2 regions of the Clostridium oceanicum genome follow, and region 1 is predicted to be linked to the other one. Evidence: a T-box and tRNA genes for the amino acid it is inferred to sense, from the RefSeq annotation. Region 1 holds a T-box; the other holds one or more tRNA genes.
The links. A T-box is a leader RNA that pairs with one kind of tRNA and senses whether it is charged. The one in region 1 lies ahead of proS (proline--tRNA ligase), so its partner is inferred to be a tRNA-Pro.
Positions count from the first base shown of each region.

Region 1 (8,451 bases):
TTTTCTTTAAGTCTAATTTTTAATAATTCTATTTTTTCAGATTTTTTATTGATACTTTCTTTAAAATCTTGAGTTTGTATTTTTAGTTTATTATTTAGCTGTAGTGTAGATTTGTATTTATTTTCAATATTAGATTTTTGTATAGATATTTTATTTATATTTTCACTTAAATTGTTAACACGAATATTTTTTTCTCTTAATTTTTCTGTAAGTAGTAAAGATTTGTTTTTGAGATCATAATTAATAGTTTTTTTCTCTGATATTTCTTGAAGTAGTTTTCTTATTGTTCCTTCTGCATCACATTTATTGTTTTTGTTGTTGTAAGTTTTAGTCCTTTGAGGTAAGAAAATATTAATATTATTAGAGATAGATGCAAATACATTTTTCCCTTTTATAGAGTCATCCAATGGACTTTCTTCATATATATATCTATACATATATATATCATTATAAGATTCAGTATTTATAGTTGAAGGAGAAGACCATTTAATGTTATTAAAGGAAGAATACATTAATTGATTGTTTTCTGACCATACACAGTATAGTATATTGTTGAATATATTAAATGTGGCAGTATCTATTGTACCCTTTGTTTTGTAAATGGGTATATTTTTAATATTATTTTTACTATCTACTTTTACATGTTCTAATGTAGATATTTTATTTTCATTTGATAAATTTAAAATATTAAATTCGTTATTTTTTTCTAAAGTAGAAAAACTAATATTGTTACCATTTAGTCTATATAATTTTTTAGGATTAGTCCAAGAATCCTTTGTTGAGTATTTACATGAACTCATAACATTAGAATCTTTTTCTTTTGTTATGTAAAACATGTTAATAGTTTCATCTATTGTTTCTAAATAATAATGTTTTTTTAATCCATCAATAATATTTATAGTTGATACTAGGTTTGTTTTAAACTTATCTCCATTCCATACATAATGAAGAATATTTGCATAAGAGTCTAATTTGTTTTCATAGAACATAAAGAATATATGAAGTTTATTTTTTTTAGAAAATAAAGTTACTTCATCTATACTACTATTATCAGATTTTAATTTATAAAGAGTTTGAGTAGACCATTTTTTATCAAGTTTACAGTATTTAATAAACCCATCAAGAGTTATACATACTATTTCTATTATTCCTAAGTAAGTTACATTTATATTGAATTTTGAAACATTTTCTAGTATTTTTGTTTCCTCAGAAAATTTATTACACATTAAGTCATTATCTTTATTAATGTAGAATTCATACATAGTACCATATATATTTTTAAAAATATATGATTTATTAGATTTCAAAATACTCACCTACCTTTATAAAATTATATTAATGATAAGTTTTATATATTCTTTTTTAATTAAATATATTACTAAAATTTAAGTATATTTAATTAAAATATACATGTATAAAATATAGCTTTACTAATCACACTTATTTTTTTATATGCATACTATATATTGAGATAAAACAATGTTTCTTCTATATGAAAAAGGAGGATATTTTATATGGCTATTAATTCAAAAGATTTTATTCCACGTCCAGGTTTTGTAAATAAACAAGGATGTTTACCAGATCCAGAGGAGATATGTTGCATTCAAGTTCCTAAAGTATTTGACCAATGCTTAAAAAAAGAATGCTTAAAACCATCAGATGATTGTGAGCAGTTATGTAAGCAAATAGAAGGAATCACAGATCCATCAGAGGTTAGATGCGTAGGATGCTGCAAAAATTTAAAAGTAGTTGTTAATTCTGTTACTAAATGTCCCTCTTCAGGATGTAAACCTGGATATAAAAAAGTAACTATTAATTACACAATTACTTTTGACGTAGATGTAGAAATAGAAGTAAAAAAAGTTAAAGAGCCAAGAACATTACACTATTCAGTAAATAAGACTATAACAGTTCCAAAATTGTATTGTCCAGATGCTATAGCTAAAACTATAATAGGTAAAGAATGTCAATCTGCACAAGAAGAAATGGATCAACAATTTATAAAACTTGAAGTAGTAGGTGATTGTTTAAGTACTGATATTTCAAAAATAGATTGTTGTGGTTGTAGCTGTGGTTGCAGTTGCAAAGATGATGGAAAAGATTCAGACAAAAAAGTATTTTTATGTGTTACATTAGGTTTGTTTATAATAATTAAATGTGAAATAATAGTTCAATTATTAATTCCAGCTTATGGATATTGCCCAGTTCCAGAAGAATGTCAATGTTCAGATGATCCTTGTAAAGAATTTATGAAAAGAGAGATTCCAGAATTTTATCCACCACAAAAGATGAAGGACTTATTTGATGATGAAGAAGTTATTGAAGAAGAAAATATAGTAAGTAGCAATTCATCTATAAACTAAAATTAAAATATAAAGATATTTTTAAGGATTTATCTTATTAATTAATCTAAGTATTTTTAATTTTTATACTATATTTTATTATTAAAGTGTTGACAATAATAGTAAGATAACTTATCATAATAATTAAACTAAAATACAAATTAATATTGTAATTCTAAGAAAAGGAATAGTAGAGATGTATGCTTTTTACAGAAAAGGATGTTAGATGAGAAATTCCTGAAAGCTAAGTTTTAAACCAGCCTTTGAGATCTGTACTGAAATTATAGTAGGATACAGCGGGTATATTTTGCCGTTATCAAAAAGAGTGAACATATGTATAAGAGATTTATGTATGTTAACAAGGGTGGTACCGCCGATATCATGACTTCGGTCCCTGTATAGGGATTCGGAGTCTTTTTATATCTAAATTTATAATAATCAAATATTTTAGGAGGAATATATATGGGAAAAGAAAAGAAGTTTGTAAGAGACATTACTCCAATGGATCAAGACTTTGCTCAGTGGTATACAGACATAGTAAAAAAAGCAGAATTAACAGATTATTCTAGTGTTAGAGGATGTATGATAATTCGTCCTTATGGTTATGCAATGTGGGAAAGAATACAAAAGGATTTAGATGAAAAATTTAAAGCTACTGGACATGAAAATGTGTATATGCCATTATTTATACCAGAAAGTTTACTAAATAAAGAAAAAGAACATATAGAAGGATTTGCTCCAGAAGTTGCTTGGGTAACTCATGGTGGAGATGAAGAATTAACAGAAAAGTTATGTGTACGTCCTACATCAGAAACATTATTCTGTGAACATTATGCTAAAATAGTTCAATCTTATAAAGATCTACCTAAACTTTATAACCAATGGTGTTCTGTTGTTAGATGGGAAAAAACAACAAGACCATTTTTAAGAACAACTGAATTTTTATGGCAAGAAGGTCATACAATTCATGCTACAGAAGAAGAAGCAAGAAAAGAAACTAGACAAATGTTAGATATATATGCAGATCATGTAGAAAACATGCTTGCTATTCCAGTTATAAAAGGAAAGAAAACAGAATCAGAAAAATTTGCAGGTGGTGTAGATACATATACTATAGAAAGTTTAATGCATGATGGTAAAGCTCTACAAACAGGAACATCTCACTATTTAGGAACTAACTTTGCCAAAGGATTTGGAATGCAATATTCTGATAGAGAAGGCAAATTACAATATGTTCATCAAACATCTTGGGGTGTTACAACAAGAATGCTTGGTGCAATTATAATGGTTCATGGTGATGACAGTGGACTTGTAGTTCCTCCAAGAATAGCACCAATTCAAGTAGTTATTGTTCCTATAGCTCAGCATAAAGAAGGAGTACTAGAAAAAGCTAATGAATTAAAAGAATTAGTAAGTAAAGTTTCTAGAGTTAAATTAGACGATTCTGACAAAATGCCAGGATGGAAATTTAATGAATATGAAATGAAAGGTGTACCAATTCGTTTAGAAGTTGGACCAAAAGATATAGAAAAAAATCAAGTTGTATTAGTTAGAAGAGATACTAGAGAAAAAACAATAGTTCCAATGGATCAATTAGAAACTGCTATTCCAAAATTATTAGATGACATACATAATTCTATGTATGAAAGAGCTAAAACTAGAATGGAAGAAAAAACTAGTATAGCTAAGAATATGGATGAATTTAAAGATGCTGTTGATAATAAAACAGGTTTTGTAAAAGCTATGTGGTGCGGCGATGAAGAATGTGAAAGTAAAATAAAAGAAGTGACAGGAGCTAGTTCAAGATGTATACCATTTGAAGAAGGTAATGTTTCAGATGAAGATACTTGTGTGTGTTGTGGTAAAAAAGCTAAACATCTTGTTTACTGGGGTAAAGCATATTAATTTATTTTCATATAAATTGTAAAAGCATATAGTTATGTAATAAATAAACCTCTCATTTATTTGAGAGGTTTATTTCTATAAGAAATTATAAATTTTTTATAGAAATATATATTTTTGTTTTGATTGAATAGTATTTTTATTTGAAATTTTCATATACATTCATTGTAAAATATAGATAGATAATACTATAATAGTCATAGGGGTAATAATTATTTTGAAAGAAGGGGACATCATGAAAATAAACAATATTATAGACAGTTTAAAAGATGACATGATAAAATCAACTCAAGAATTAGTAAAGATAAAAAGTGTTGAAGGTGAACCTAAAGAAGGTAAACCTTATGGAGAAGGTCCATACAAAGCATTGGACAAGGCCTTAAATATATGTAAAGACTTGGGATTTAAAACAAAAAATTTAGATGGATATATAGGATATGCAGAGTATGGTGAAGGAGAAGATTATGTAGCAGTATTAGGCCATTTAGATGTAGTTCCAACAGGAGATGGTTGGAAGTATGATCCTTATGCTGGAGAAATACATGATGGAAAAATTCACGGAAGAGGAACTATGGATGATAAAGGACCAACTTTAGCAGCTTTATATGGATTAAAAGCTATAAAAGAAGCTAAAATTCCTTTATCTAAAAGAGTTAGAATAATATTTGGAACAAATGAAGAAACTGGATCAAATGAATTACCACATTATTTAGAAAAAGAAAAGCCACCTATTTATGGATTTACTCCTGATGCAGAATATCCTATAATATTTGCAGAAAAAGGAATACTTCAATGTAATCTTGTTAAAAAATTAGAAGTAAAAGGAAAAAGAGACACAACTATAGAGTATATAAAAGGTGGAGATAGACCTAATATAGTTTGTGATTATTGTGAGGCAGGCATAAAAACTTTTGATTATGATATTATAGAAAGATCTGTAAAGTTTTTTAGAGATAAAACTGGATATGATTTGAGTTTAGAAGAAAAAAACGGATTAATAATAGTTAAATCAAAAGGTAAAGCAGCTCATGGTAGTACTCCAGAATTAGGAGAAAATGCTATAACACATCTTTTTAAATTTTTAGGAGAACTACCAGTAGGTTATTCTGATATATTGAGTTTTATAAGATTTTTTAATAAGAATATAGGAGAAGAAACAAATGGAGAATCATTTGGATTAAAGCTATCTGATAAGGAATCAGGAGATTTAAGTTTCAATGTAGGAAGTATATCTATGGATAAAGATAAAGTTTCTATGGCAATTGATATTAGATTTCCTGTTACATACACTTTAGATTATGTAAGAGAACTTTTAAATAAAAAAATAGAAGATGTAGGGATAGAAATAGAAAACCCAAGTACTGAAAATCCTTTATATTTTAATAAAGACCATAAATTAATAAAATCATTACAAAAGGTATATAGAGAGCAAACAGGCAAAAAAGCAGAATTATTAGCTATAGGTGGAGGTACTTATGCAAAAGGAATGCCGAATATTGTTGCATTTGGACCAATATTTCCAGGAGAACCGGATTTAATTCATAAGCCTAATGAATATATAAAAATAGATGAGTTAGTCCTTAATTCTAAGATATATGCCCATGCTATATGTGAATTGGCAAAATAAAATAGTGTAATTAATAGAAGACTATCTTTTTATTAATAAAAGGTGGTCTTTTATTTAGTTAAATACTTTAACAAATGTTAACATAATATTTTATATTTGTAAAAACTATTGTCATACTTATTTTGTTGAAACTATGATAAAATATAGTATGTGTTTAAAATATGATTATATTATTAATTACTTATAAATTATGTGGAGGAAGGATATATGAAAAACAATAAGTTTAATAAAAATAAGATAAAGTATTTTATTTATTATGCTATTGCCGTTGCTATAATAATTTTTATGGTTAATGATTACATACAAAATGTAAAATCAGAGCATATAAAATATAGTGAATTTATAAAATATCTAAATCAAAATAAAATACAAGAAGTTCAAATAACTAGAGATAAGTTAGTTATACAGCCTAAATTAGCTGAAGGTGAAAAGAAAAAGATCATGTATACAGAACCGCTTCCAGATCAAGATTTAATTAAGAGGTTAAATGATGCAAATGTAAAATATAGTGGTATACCTCAACAGAATTCAATGATAAAGAATTTTATAGTAACTTGGGTTTTCCCACTTATGATATTTATGTTTTTAGGAAAAATATTATTTAGTAAATTAGATAAAAAAATGGGCGGCGGTGTTATGTCCTTTGGCAAAAATACTGCTAAAATATATGCAGAGAATGAAACAGGGGTTACTTTTAAAGATGTAGCAGGGCAAGATGAAGCAAAAGAATCCTTGCTTGAAATAGTAGATTTTTTGCATAAACCTGAAAGATTTACAAAGATAGGTGCAAAACTACCAAAGGGTGCTCTTTTAGTAGGACCTCCAGGAACCGGTAAAACTTTACTTGCAAAAGCAGTAGCAGGAGAAGCTAATGTACCCTTCTTTTCTATATCTGGATCTAGTTTTGTAGAAATGTTTGTAGGTATGGGTGCATCTAGGGTTAGAGATTTATTTGAGCAAGCTCAACAAAAAGCTCCTTGTATAGTGTTTATAGATGAAATAGATGCTATTGGAAAAAGTAGAGATAGTAGTATGGGAAATAACGATGAAAGAGAGCAAACTTTAAATCAACTCTTAGCAGAAATGGATGGATTTGATTCTTCTAAAGGTGTTGTAATGCTTGCAGCTACAAATAGACCAGAAGTTTTAGATAAAGCACTTTTAAGACCAGGAAGATTTGATAGAAGAGTAATTGTAGATAGACCAGATTTAAAAGGAAGAGAAAAAATACTTGAAGTTCATGCTAAAGGAGTTACAATGTCATCTAAAGTAGATTTAAATGCTATTGCAAAAGGGACTCCAGGAGCTGTTGGATCTGATTTAGCTAATATTATAAATGAATCAGCCCTTAGAGCTGTTAAAAATGGAAGAGAAGAAGTTATACAAGAAGATTTAGAAGATGCAGTAGAAGTTGTTATTGCAGGTAAAGAGAAAAAAGATAGAATAATGTCTGCTGATGAGAAAAAGCAGGTTGCATTTCACGAAGTTGGTCATGCACTTGTAGCAGCTCTTTTACCAAATACAGATCCTGTTCACAAAATAACTATAGTTCCAAGAACTATGGGAGCCTTAGGATATACTATGCAGCTTCCTACAGAAGAGAAATATTTAGTTAACAAGAAAGAAATGTTAGATAAAATTACAGTTATGCTAGGTGGACGTTCAGCAGAGGAGATAAAATTTAATTCTATATCTACAGGAGCTTCAAATGATATAGAAAGGGCAACTCAAACTGCAAGAAGTATGGTTACTATTTATGGTATGACTGAAAAATTTGATATGATGGCATTAGAGTCTATTCAAAACAAATATTTAGATGGAAGACCAGTTCAAAATTGTAGCCAGGAAACTTCAACTATGATAGATGAAGAAACACTAAAATTAATTAAAAAGTGTCATGGCAAAGCAATAAGTATTTTAGATGAGAATAAAGATTTACTTAATAAAATAGCAAATAGACTTTTAGAAAAAGAAACACTTATGGGAAATGAATTTATGGCTATGGTAAAAGGTGAAGATATAGAAATTGATGAAGATTGTAGTAAAGAGGAAATTTCTAAAAAAGAAGATATTTGTGAAAAAGATTTTAAGGAAGAAAAAGAATTTGATAATAAAGAAGAAAATAGTATAGGTGAAGCAGAAAATAATGAAGAAAAAAATAATTTAGATAAAAAATAAATATGATAATTATCAATAATACAGCTGTAGATAGTAATTTAAATAAAAAAGTGGTAATAATTTAAATAGCTATTAATAAAAACTTATATTATATGATAGTAAATAATAAAACTTATAATAAATGAAATGGAGAGTTACATTATGGATGTAAATGAGAAAAATGATAATCTTTATAATCAAATAGAATTAGCTATGGAAAAGGAACATTTAGATTTTGTTATAAGTGAAATAAGAAAAGGTGTATTAAATCACGTAGAAAAAAGAAAAGAATTAATAAACTATATATTAGAACATAGAAAAAAGAATATAGAAGAATATAGAGATGATGAAGATGAAGTAGCAGAATATTTTGATCATGATATATATTTAAAAGAGAAATTATATAACTATATAGAAGCTAAA
Region 1 is NZ_BAAACG010000003.1:131,188-139,638, reverse strand. It holds gene ABDZ71_RS02310 (coiled-coil domain-containing protein) at 1-1,307, opposite strand, end outside; gene ABDZ71_RS02305 (hypothetical protein) at 1,515-2,363, shown strand; T-box leader at 2,511-2,741, shown strand; gene proS (proline--tRNA ligase) at 2,805-4,247, shown strand; gene pepV (dipeptidase PepV) at 4,480-5,871, shown strand; gene ftsH (ATP-dependent zinc metalloprotease FtsH) at 6,079-8,049, shown strand; gene ABDZ71_RS02285 (HelD family protein) at 8,191-8,451, shown strand, end outside.

Region 2 (8,451 bases), on a different contig from region 1:
GTTCTACTATTTTTTTTACATCTTTGGAGTTTTCTCTTATAACTCTACCATATCCTGTTGGATTATCTACAATAGAAGTAATTACTGTAGCAAAGCATTTTTCCTTTTTATGAAATTCAAATAAATCTTTTACTGTATCATCTGTTATTAAAGGTGAATCTCCTGTAAATATAGCAACTGTTCCTTTTTTACCTTTTAGAAAATCTATAGCACTAATAACTGCATGACCTGTTCCTAGTTGTTTTTCTTGAACTGAATAACTAACATTCTTTTCTTTAGTAGCTTCTTTTACTTTTTCTGCTGCATTACCTACAACTAAGTTGATGTCTTCTATTTCTGACTTTCTAATAGTATCAATAACATGATTAACCATTTCTTTACCACAAACTTTATGTAAAACTTTAGGTAAAGAAGATTTCATTCTTGTTCCTTGACCTGCTGCTAATATTATAGCACAATTATACATTATAGCACCTCTTTATCATTTTTTATAACATTTGAGTATTTCATTTTAAAAAACTTCCTATAATATTATATTTTATATAAAAATTAATTTCAACCTATTGAACATATAAACAACATATATATTCACAAAAAGGGAAAGGAGAATAAATTCTCCTTTCCCTTTTATTTTATATACTTCCTGATTATTCTTCGTTCTTATTTGCAGATGAGTCTTCGTTTTTAACTTTTTCATACTGCTCTAATATAGCGTTTTGGATTTTTTCTCTAGTCTCTGTATTAATAGGATGTGCTATATCTTTGAATTCCCCATCTGGTGTTTTCCTGCTAGGCATAGCTATGAAAAGACCGTTTTGACCTTCTATAACCTTTATATCATGAACTACGAATTCATTATCAAAGGTTACTGAAACTATAGCCTTCATTTTTCCTTCTGTCGCTATTTTTCTAACTCGTACATCTGTAATTTGCATAAATTTCCACCTCCAAAGATGCTTGTGTATATACTTTTATGTATATACAATAACATATTCTCTATGTTTTATATTTTTCCTCCTTTATTTTTTTAATTTTTATAAAATATTAAAATCTTTTGAAAATTATTTTATCTAAATTTCAAATAATGAAGAAGGCTCTACTAATATTTCGTTATTATCATCAAAACCTTTGAAATCTACTATTGAAAAATAATCGTCTACAAGCTTTTCTTGGATGTCAGTGTTATCTATTAATACTCCTATACCTAAGAGTTCACTTTCAAATTCTTTAAGTAAATTAGTTATACCTAAAGCTGTACCTCCAGCTTTCATAAAATCATCAATAAATATACATTTACTTTTTGGTTTTATAGAGTTTTTAGATACATACATATTTTGAACTCTTCCACTTGATCCAGAAACATAATTTATACTTAAAGTAGATCCTTCTGTAAGCTTATTGTTTCTACGAACTATAACTAATTCGACTCCTAACAATTTTGCTACTTCATAAGCTAATGGTATACCCTTTGTTTCCATAGTTATTACATGATCTATATGCTTTTCTGAAAAAAATGAAAATAATATATTAGCAGCTTTCTGTACTATTTGCGGGTTACACATTATATCTGTTACATATAAAAAATTTCCTGGTATTATTCTATCCTTATTTTTTAAGTTTATACATAAATTCTCAGCAAATTTCTTACTTTCCTCTTTTGATATCCCACTTACGTACTTAACTCCTCCTGCAGCACCTGATATTGTATCTACTCTACCTAAAGATAATTTAGTTAATATATCCTTTATTATAAATAAATCTTCACTTACTGTAGATTTTGCAGCATTAAACATCTGAGTAAATGTATTCAAATTGACTATCTTATTAGGGTTTTCCATAAGAACTTTGGTTATTATGGATATTCTTTGATTTCTTGTAAATTTTTCCATCATATCACCTATCTATTTCAAATTACGAATTATTTTTAATATATTTGTTTTATTATTCCTATTTTAAGATAAATAAGTAACAATATCAATACATATTTAATAAATTTTATAATATCAATATATTAATATGTTTTTTTGTTATGTTTTTGTATATAATTACATAATAAGAGTATTTATTAGGGAGTGAACTAAATGTCATTTGATTTGATAAAAGATAAGAATAAAAATATACATTTTATAGGTATCGGTGGAGTAAGTATGAGTGGACTTGCAGAAATACTTCTATATCATAACTTTAAAGTATCCGGTTCTGATATGAACGAATCGCCAAATACTGAAAAATTATCTAAAAACGGAGCTAAAATATATATAGGTCATAATAAAGAAAATGTAAAAAATGCAGATATAATAGTATACACTGCTGCAATATCTAAAGATAATCCTGAATTAGTTGAAGCTAAAGATAAAAATATTAAAACTATGGATAGAGCTGAATTTTTAGGACAATTAATGAAAGGACACAAATACAATATAGCTATTTCTGGTACTCATGGCAAAACTACTACTACTTCTATGGTTTCTCATATAACTTTAAATTGTAATACAGACCCTACAATTTTAGTAGGAGGAAACCTAGATATTATAAATGGTAATGTAAGAGTAGGTAAAAGTGATTATTTTATAACTGAAGCCTGCGAATATAAATCTTCTTTTCTTAAATTTCATCCTTATATAGGAGTTATACTTAATATAGATAAAGATCATTTAGATTATTATAAAGATATTGAAGATATAAAAAATGCTTTTTCTAAATTTATAAAGCTAATACCTAAAGATGGATATCTTATAGCTTATGATGAAGATAAAAATATAAAAGATATTATAAAATCTGCTTCTTGTAATGTAGTTACTTATGGTATAAATTCTGGTACTATTCAAGCACGTAATATAAAATTTGATGAAAAAGCTTGCGGAAGTTACGATGTATATAAAAATGATGAAAAACTTTTTTCAATAAATTTAAATGTACCAGGAAAACATAATATATTAAATTCATTAGCTAGTATATGTATATCTTTAACTTTAAGCTTAGAAAAAAATTCTATAGCCAAAGGTTTAGAAAGTTTTTATGGAACCCATAGAAGATTTGAGTTAAAGGGAAAAAAAGATGATATTACTGTAATAGATGATTATGCTCACCATCCTACAGAAATTGAAGCAACTTTAAATGCAACAAGAAACTATCCTCACAATAAAATATTCTGTGTATTTCAACCTCATACTTATTCAAGAACTATAAAATTATTTGATGAATTCACAGAATGCTTTAATAACACAGACGAACTTATTCTTGCAGATATTTATGCCGCAAGAGAAAAAGACACTGGAGAAATAAGTTCTGATATGCTTGGAGATTCATTAAGAGAAAAAGGTATAAAATGCACCAATTTTCATAACTTTGAAGATATAGTTAATTATTTAAAGAAAAATGCATCAAAAGGTGATTTAATCTTAACTGTTGGTGCCGGAGATGTATTTAAAATTGGAGAAATGTATCTTAATTCTTAAATAAAATATACTTAAAAACACTTCTAATTGGTAATACTATATGTATAACCTATTGGAGGTGTTTTTTTATGAAAAATTTTTTAATTTCGGCAATAGTAAATTTAATACTTATAAGTGTATCTTATTTATTGTTTAGAAAAATAATAAGCGGTCCTACTCGTAATAAGATATATGAAAAACTTTTTAGTTCCTTTTCTCTTTTTATAATATATGTTTTTGTAATTACTGCTGGAATAACCGTACTTACAGCATTAATATTATATAAAACTAGATTTGTAATATACCTTAACATAGTTGCACCAGCTTTAGTTTCTATTTTAGTAGGATTTCTTATATCTACAGTTCCAACAAGAGGTGTTGGTGATAAAAAAACTAACTAAATTTAAACATTACTATTATATATTATTGACTTTTTAAAGCTATTATTATATAATGGTAATGTTTTCGGGGTGTGGCGCAGATGGGAGCGCGCGTGGTTTGGGACCATGAGGTCGCAGGTTCAAGCCCTGTCACCCCGACCACAAAGAGTTACTTTTAGTAACTCTTTTTTTTATTTAAAATAAATTATTAAAAACAAAAAATTTTAAAGTAATATACTCTTTTATTATTTAATTTTATTTTTATTATTTTACTTAATTAGATAAATTTTCATATAAATAGTTAAAGTTTACTAATAATAAGTTACTAACTGGTAAAAATAATTAATATATTAAGGAGTGATATTGTGAAAAAAGAACATAATGAATTGTTTCAAAATATAGTAAAGTCTTATTTCAATAATACATTAGAAAAAGATTTAGAAAATTTATTATCAAAACATGATTCTGATGAAAGAGATCTTTGTAGTATTATTTCATCTTTATGTGGAGTAGAAGTAGATCCTAACACTACAAATTTTATAGAAGATTTAAAAAAAGCAATAAAAAACTATAACCCTTTACATAAAGTAGTAAACAAAATCAAAGATTGTTCTATGGATTGTGAAAAAATTAATGGTAAAACATTTTGTCAAAACTCATGTCCTTTTGATGCTATCTTTATAAACAAAGATACTAATTCTACATACATAGACAAAGATAGATGTACTGATTGTGGTTTTTGTGTAGAAGCCTGCCCTAATGGAAGTATTTTAGATAAAGTAGAATTTATTCCCCTTGCAAAATTACTAAAAGGAGATGCTCCAGTAATAGCTACAGTAGCTCCTGCCATTTCTGGTCAATTCGGTGACAATGTCACTATGGATAAACTTAGAACAGCTTTTAAAAAACTAGGATTTACAGATATGATAGAAGTAGCATTTTTTGCTGATATGCTTACATTGAAAGAAGCTGTAGAATTTGACCACCTAGTAAAAAATGAAAAAGATTTAATGATAACTTCTTGTTGCTGTCCTATGTGGGTTGGAATGTTAAAAAGAGTATACAATGATTTAGTAAAAAATGTATCACCATCTATTTCTCCTATGGTAGCTTCTGGAAGAGTTTTGAAAAAATTAAATCCAGATTGTAAAATAGTTTTTGTAGGCCCTTGTATAGCTAAAAAAGCTGAAGCTAAACAAGAAGATTTAGTTGGAGATATTGACTTTGTTCTTACATTCTCAGAACTTAAAAGTATTTTTGAATCTTTAAATTTAGATTTAGAAAATCTTAAGGAAGATCAATCTTCTGATTATTCTTCTAGAGGGGGAAGAATTTATGCAAGAACTGGCGGTGTATCAGAAGCTGTTAAAGATGTAGTTGATAGACTTTTCCCTGAAAAATCAATCATGTTAAAAGCAGTTCAAGCAAATGGTGTAATAGAATGTAAAAAGATTCTTGAAAAAGCTCAAAATAAAGAACTAGATGCAAACTTTATAGAAGGTATGGGATGCATTGGTGGATGCGTCGGTGGGCCTAAAGCTTTAATCTCTAAAGAAAAAGGAAAAGATAAAGTAAATGAATTTGCTGATAAATCTTCTGTAAAAGTATCTGTAGATAGTTCTTGTATGAATACCATTTTAAAAAAAATAGGAATAAACTCAGTAGAAGATTTTAAAAACCCGGAAAAAATAAAAATATTTGAACGAAAGTTTTAAAATATATTTACTATAAAATACTTATTAAAATTTCTAGTATCACCTGTTATAATTTAAATGAGGTGATTACTTATGAAAAATATAAAAGCAGCTATATTCGATTTAGACGGAACTTTAATTGATTCAATGGGAGTATGGTGTAAAATAGATATTGATTTTCTAAAAAAAAGAAATAAAGCAGTACCTAATAATCTAAAAAAAGAAATTGAACATTTAACTTTTGAAGAATGTGCTAATTATTTTAAAAATACATTCAATCTAAAAGAATCTCCTGAATCAATAATGAAAGAATGGAATGATATGGCATACTCTGAATATTGCAATAATATAAAATTAAAAAATGGTGTTGAAACTTTTTTAAATTTATTAAAAAGTAAAAATATAAAAATAGGATTAGCAACTAGTAATACTCTTAGTTTAGTTGAAATTGTTTTAAAAAATAACGGTATATATGATTTATTTGATAGTATAACTACTATATCTGAAGTAAAAAGAGGAAAAAATTTTCCAGATATTTATTTATTAGCATCAGATAAACTAAATACTTCTCCTAAGGAATGTATAGTATTTGAAGATATATTACCTGCAATAGAAGGTGCTAAATCTGCTGGTATGAAAGTAGTTGGTGTATATGATTACTACTCTAAGGATTATACAAAAAATATAAAAGCTAAATCAGATTACTATATAAATAAATATGATGATTTAGAAGATTTAGCAATATAAACATTTAATTAATTTTTTATTTTATGATATTTTCTTTTAAATAAATTATAATTTTTGAATATACTATACTGTATTGTAAGATTATACAGGAGGTTTTATATGTTTATATTCTTGTTTCTAGTAATAGTTATTGTATGTTTTTATTTATATTATACTTTCAATGATAAATACTATGATCAACAAAAACAAATTATGTTACTAAAAAAACAAAATATTAAACTAAAAAATTCAATACAAAATACAAATCATATAAATAAAAATATAAAAGTTAAATTTATTCCTTCAGATTATGAAAAAGCAACTACTAAAAAAGATTGTGATCTTTTTCTTTCACCAACAGATAATTCTACTGTAATATACAACATAAAACCAAATGAACTAGTTAATATATACTCTATAGCAGAAGTTTCAAATACATTATGGTTTGAAATTTCTATATTTTCAAAAGGTATGATTAATACAAAAGGTTGGGTAAAAAAAGATTTTTTAAACATACCTACAAATTAAAATAAAGGCACAAAAGTTTAATTTGAAACTTTTGTGCTTTTATCTATACTATCTTTTCATTTTCATTCCCTTTAAATAATCTATAGTCTTTTATTTGTCCATTAATATACTCTGGAACAACATCTATAATATCTTTTCTACAACAATAGTCTAAATCTTTTTCTAAATTTAGTTTTTTTATTCTCTTGTAATGATCTGCATTTTTTATAAACCCTATTATATCCTTATTGTTTAAATATATATAATGGCAAGTTTTTGCTATATCTGATAATTTAACATCTTTTTCTTTCTTTATAATACAATCTATTAAATATCCGCTACATATAAAATCATCTATAGAAAATTCTCCATAGGTTCCTGCATTTACTATAACTAAATCATTACCTAAATCAATAACCCTATCTGAAACACTTTTAGCATTTAATAAAGCTGATATCAATATATTTTTAGCCTTAACACTTTTATTTATTGCTTTAGTTCCATTAGTTGTAGTTAAAATTATATTTTTACCATAAACATTTTCTTTTTTATATTCAAGGGGAGAATTAGAACAATCAAATCCTTCTATTTTTAAAGCATTTCTTTCTCCTCCTAATATAAAATCACATCTTTTATTATTTGAAATCTTTAAAGCTTCTTCTACAGTAACAACTGGTATAACTTTAGAGCAGCCATTATTTATAGCTGTAGTAATAACCGATGTTGCTCTTAACATATCTATAACTACTGCAGTTTTATCTTTAACTTTACTATCATCTACATAATCAGCAGAAATAATTAAATCTATATTCATAAAATCCCCTCTTAAACTATACTCTCTTATAACTTATTCCTTGATATAAGTTTTCATCTTTTAATTTTTTATCAATAGAATTTAGTATCTCCCATTTTTTCAAACTCCACATAGGACCTATAAGTAAACTTCTAGGAGAATCACCAGTTAGTCTATGAACAACAACACTTGGAGGTAAAATACTTATAGATTCACATATTACATCTATATATTCTTCTAAAGTTAAAAACTTAAGTTCTCCTTTTTCATACAATTTAACTAGAGGAGTATTTTTCATTAAATGTAGGAGATGAAATTTAACCCCTTGAATATCTTTAGTTGATAAATATTTTACTGTGTTTATCATATCTTCTTTAGTTTCACCTGGAAGTCCAAATATAGTATGAACCACTACATCTATATTTCTCTCTCTAAGGTTTTTTACAGCTTTCTCAAAAACATCTATTTTATATCCTCTGTTTATAGTCTTTGCTGTCTTTTCATTTGAAGTTTGAAGTCCTAGTTCAATCCATACATATACTTTTTTATTAATCTCTTCTAACAAATCTAAAACATCTTCACCTAAACAGTCTGGTCTTGTAGCTATAGCAAGGGCTACTACTCCTTCTTCATTTATAGCTTCTTCATATTTTTTTCTTAAGATTTCTACAGGAGCATATGTATTTGTATAAGGTTGAAAATAAGCTATATACTTATTTGATTTCCACTTTTTATTCATCATTTTAAGTATATCTTGAAATTGATTATGTATTGAAAAATCTCTGTTTCCTGCAAAATCTCCTGATCCTCTTTCACTACAATATATACATCCACCTTTACTTATAGTTCCATCTCTATTAGGACAAGAAAACCCTCCATCTAAAGATACTTTAAAAACTTTAGATCCAAATTTA
Region 2 is NZ_BAAACG010000016.1:35,884-44,334, forward strand. It holds gene glmU (bifunctional UDP-N-acetylglucosamine diphosphorylase/glucosamine-1-phosphate N-acetyltransferase GlmU) at 1-466, opposite strand, end outside; gene spoVG (septation regulator SpoVG) at 648-935, opposite strand; gene purR (pur operon repressor) at 1,071-1,889, opposite strand; gene murC (UDP-N-acetylmuramate--L-alanine ligase) at 2,082-3,458, shown strand; gene ABDZ71_RS15760 (hypothetical protein) at 3,527-3,838, shown strand; tRNA gene ABDZ71_RS15765 (tRNA-Pro) at 3,904-3,979, shown strand; gene ABDZ71_RS15770 ([Fe-Fe] hydrogenase large subunit C-terminal domain-containing protein) at 4,183-5,532, shown strand; gene ABDZ71_RS15775 (HAD family hydrolase) at 5,605-6,258, shown strand; gene ABDZ71_RS15780 (hypothetical protein) at 6,358-6,765, shown strand; gene ABDZ71_RS15785 (2-phosphosulfolactate phosphatase family protein) at 6,809-7,558, opposite strand; gene mnmL (tRNA modification radical SAM protein MnmL/YtqA) at 7,575-8,451, opposite strand, start outside.
Region 2: it encodes a tRNA-Pro, which carries the amino acid that the T-box ahead of proS (proline--tRNA ligase) is inferred to sense. The anticodon was not compared.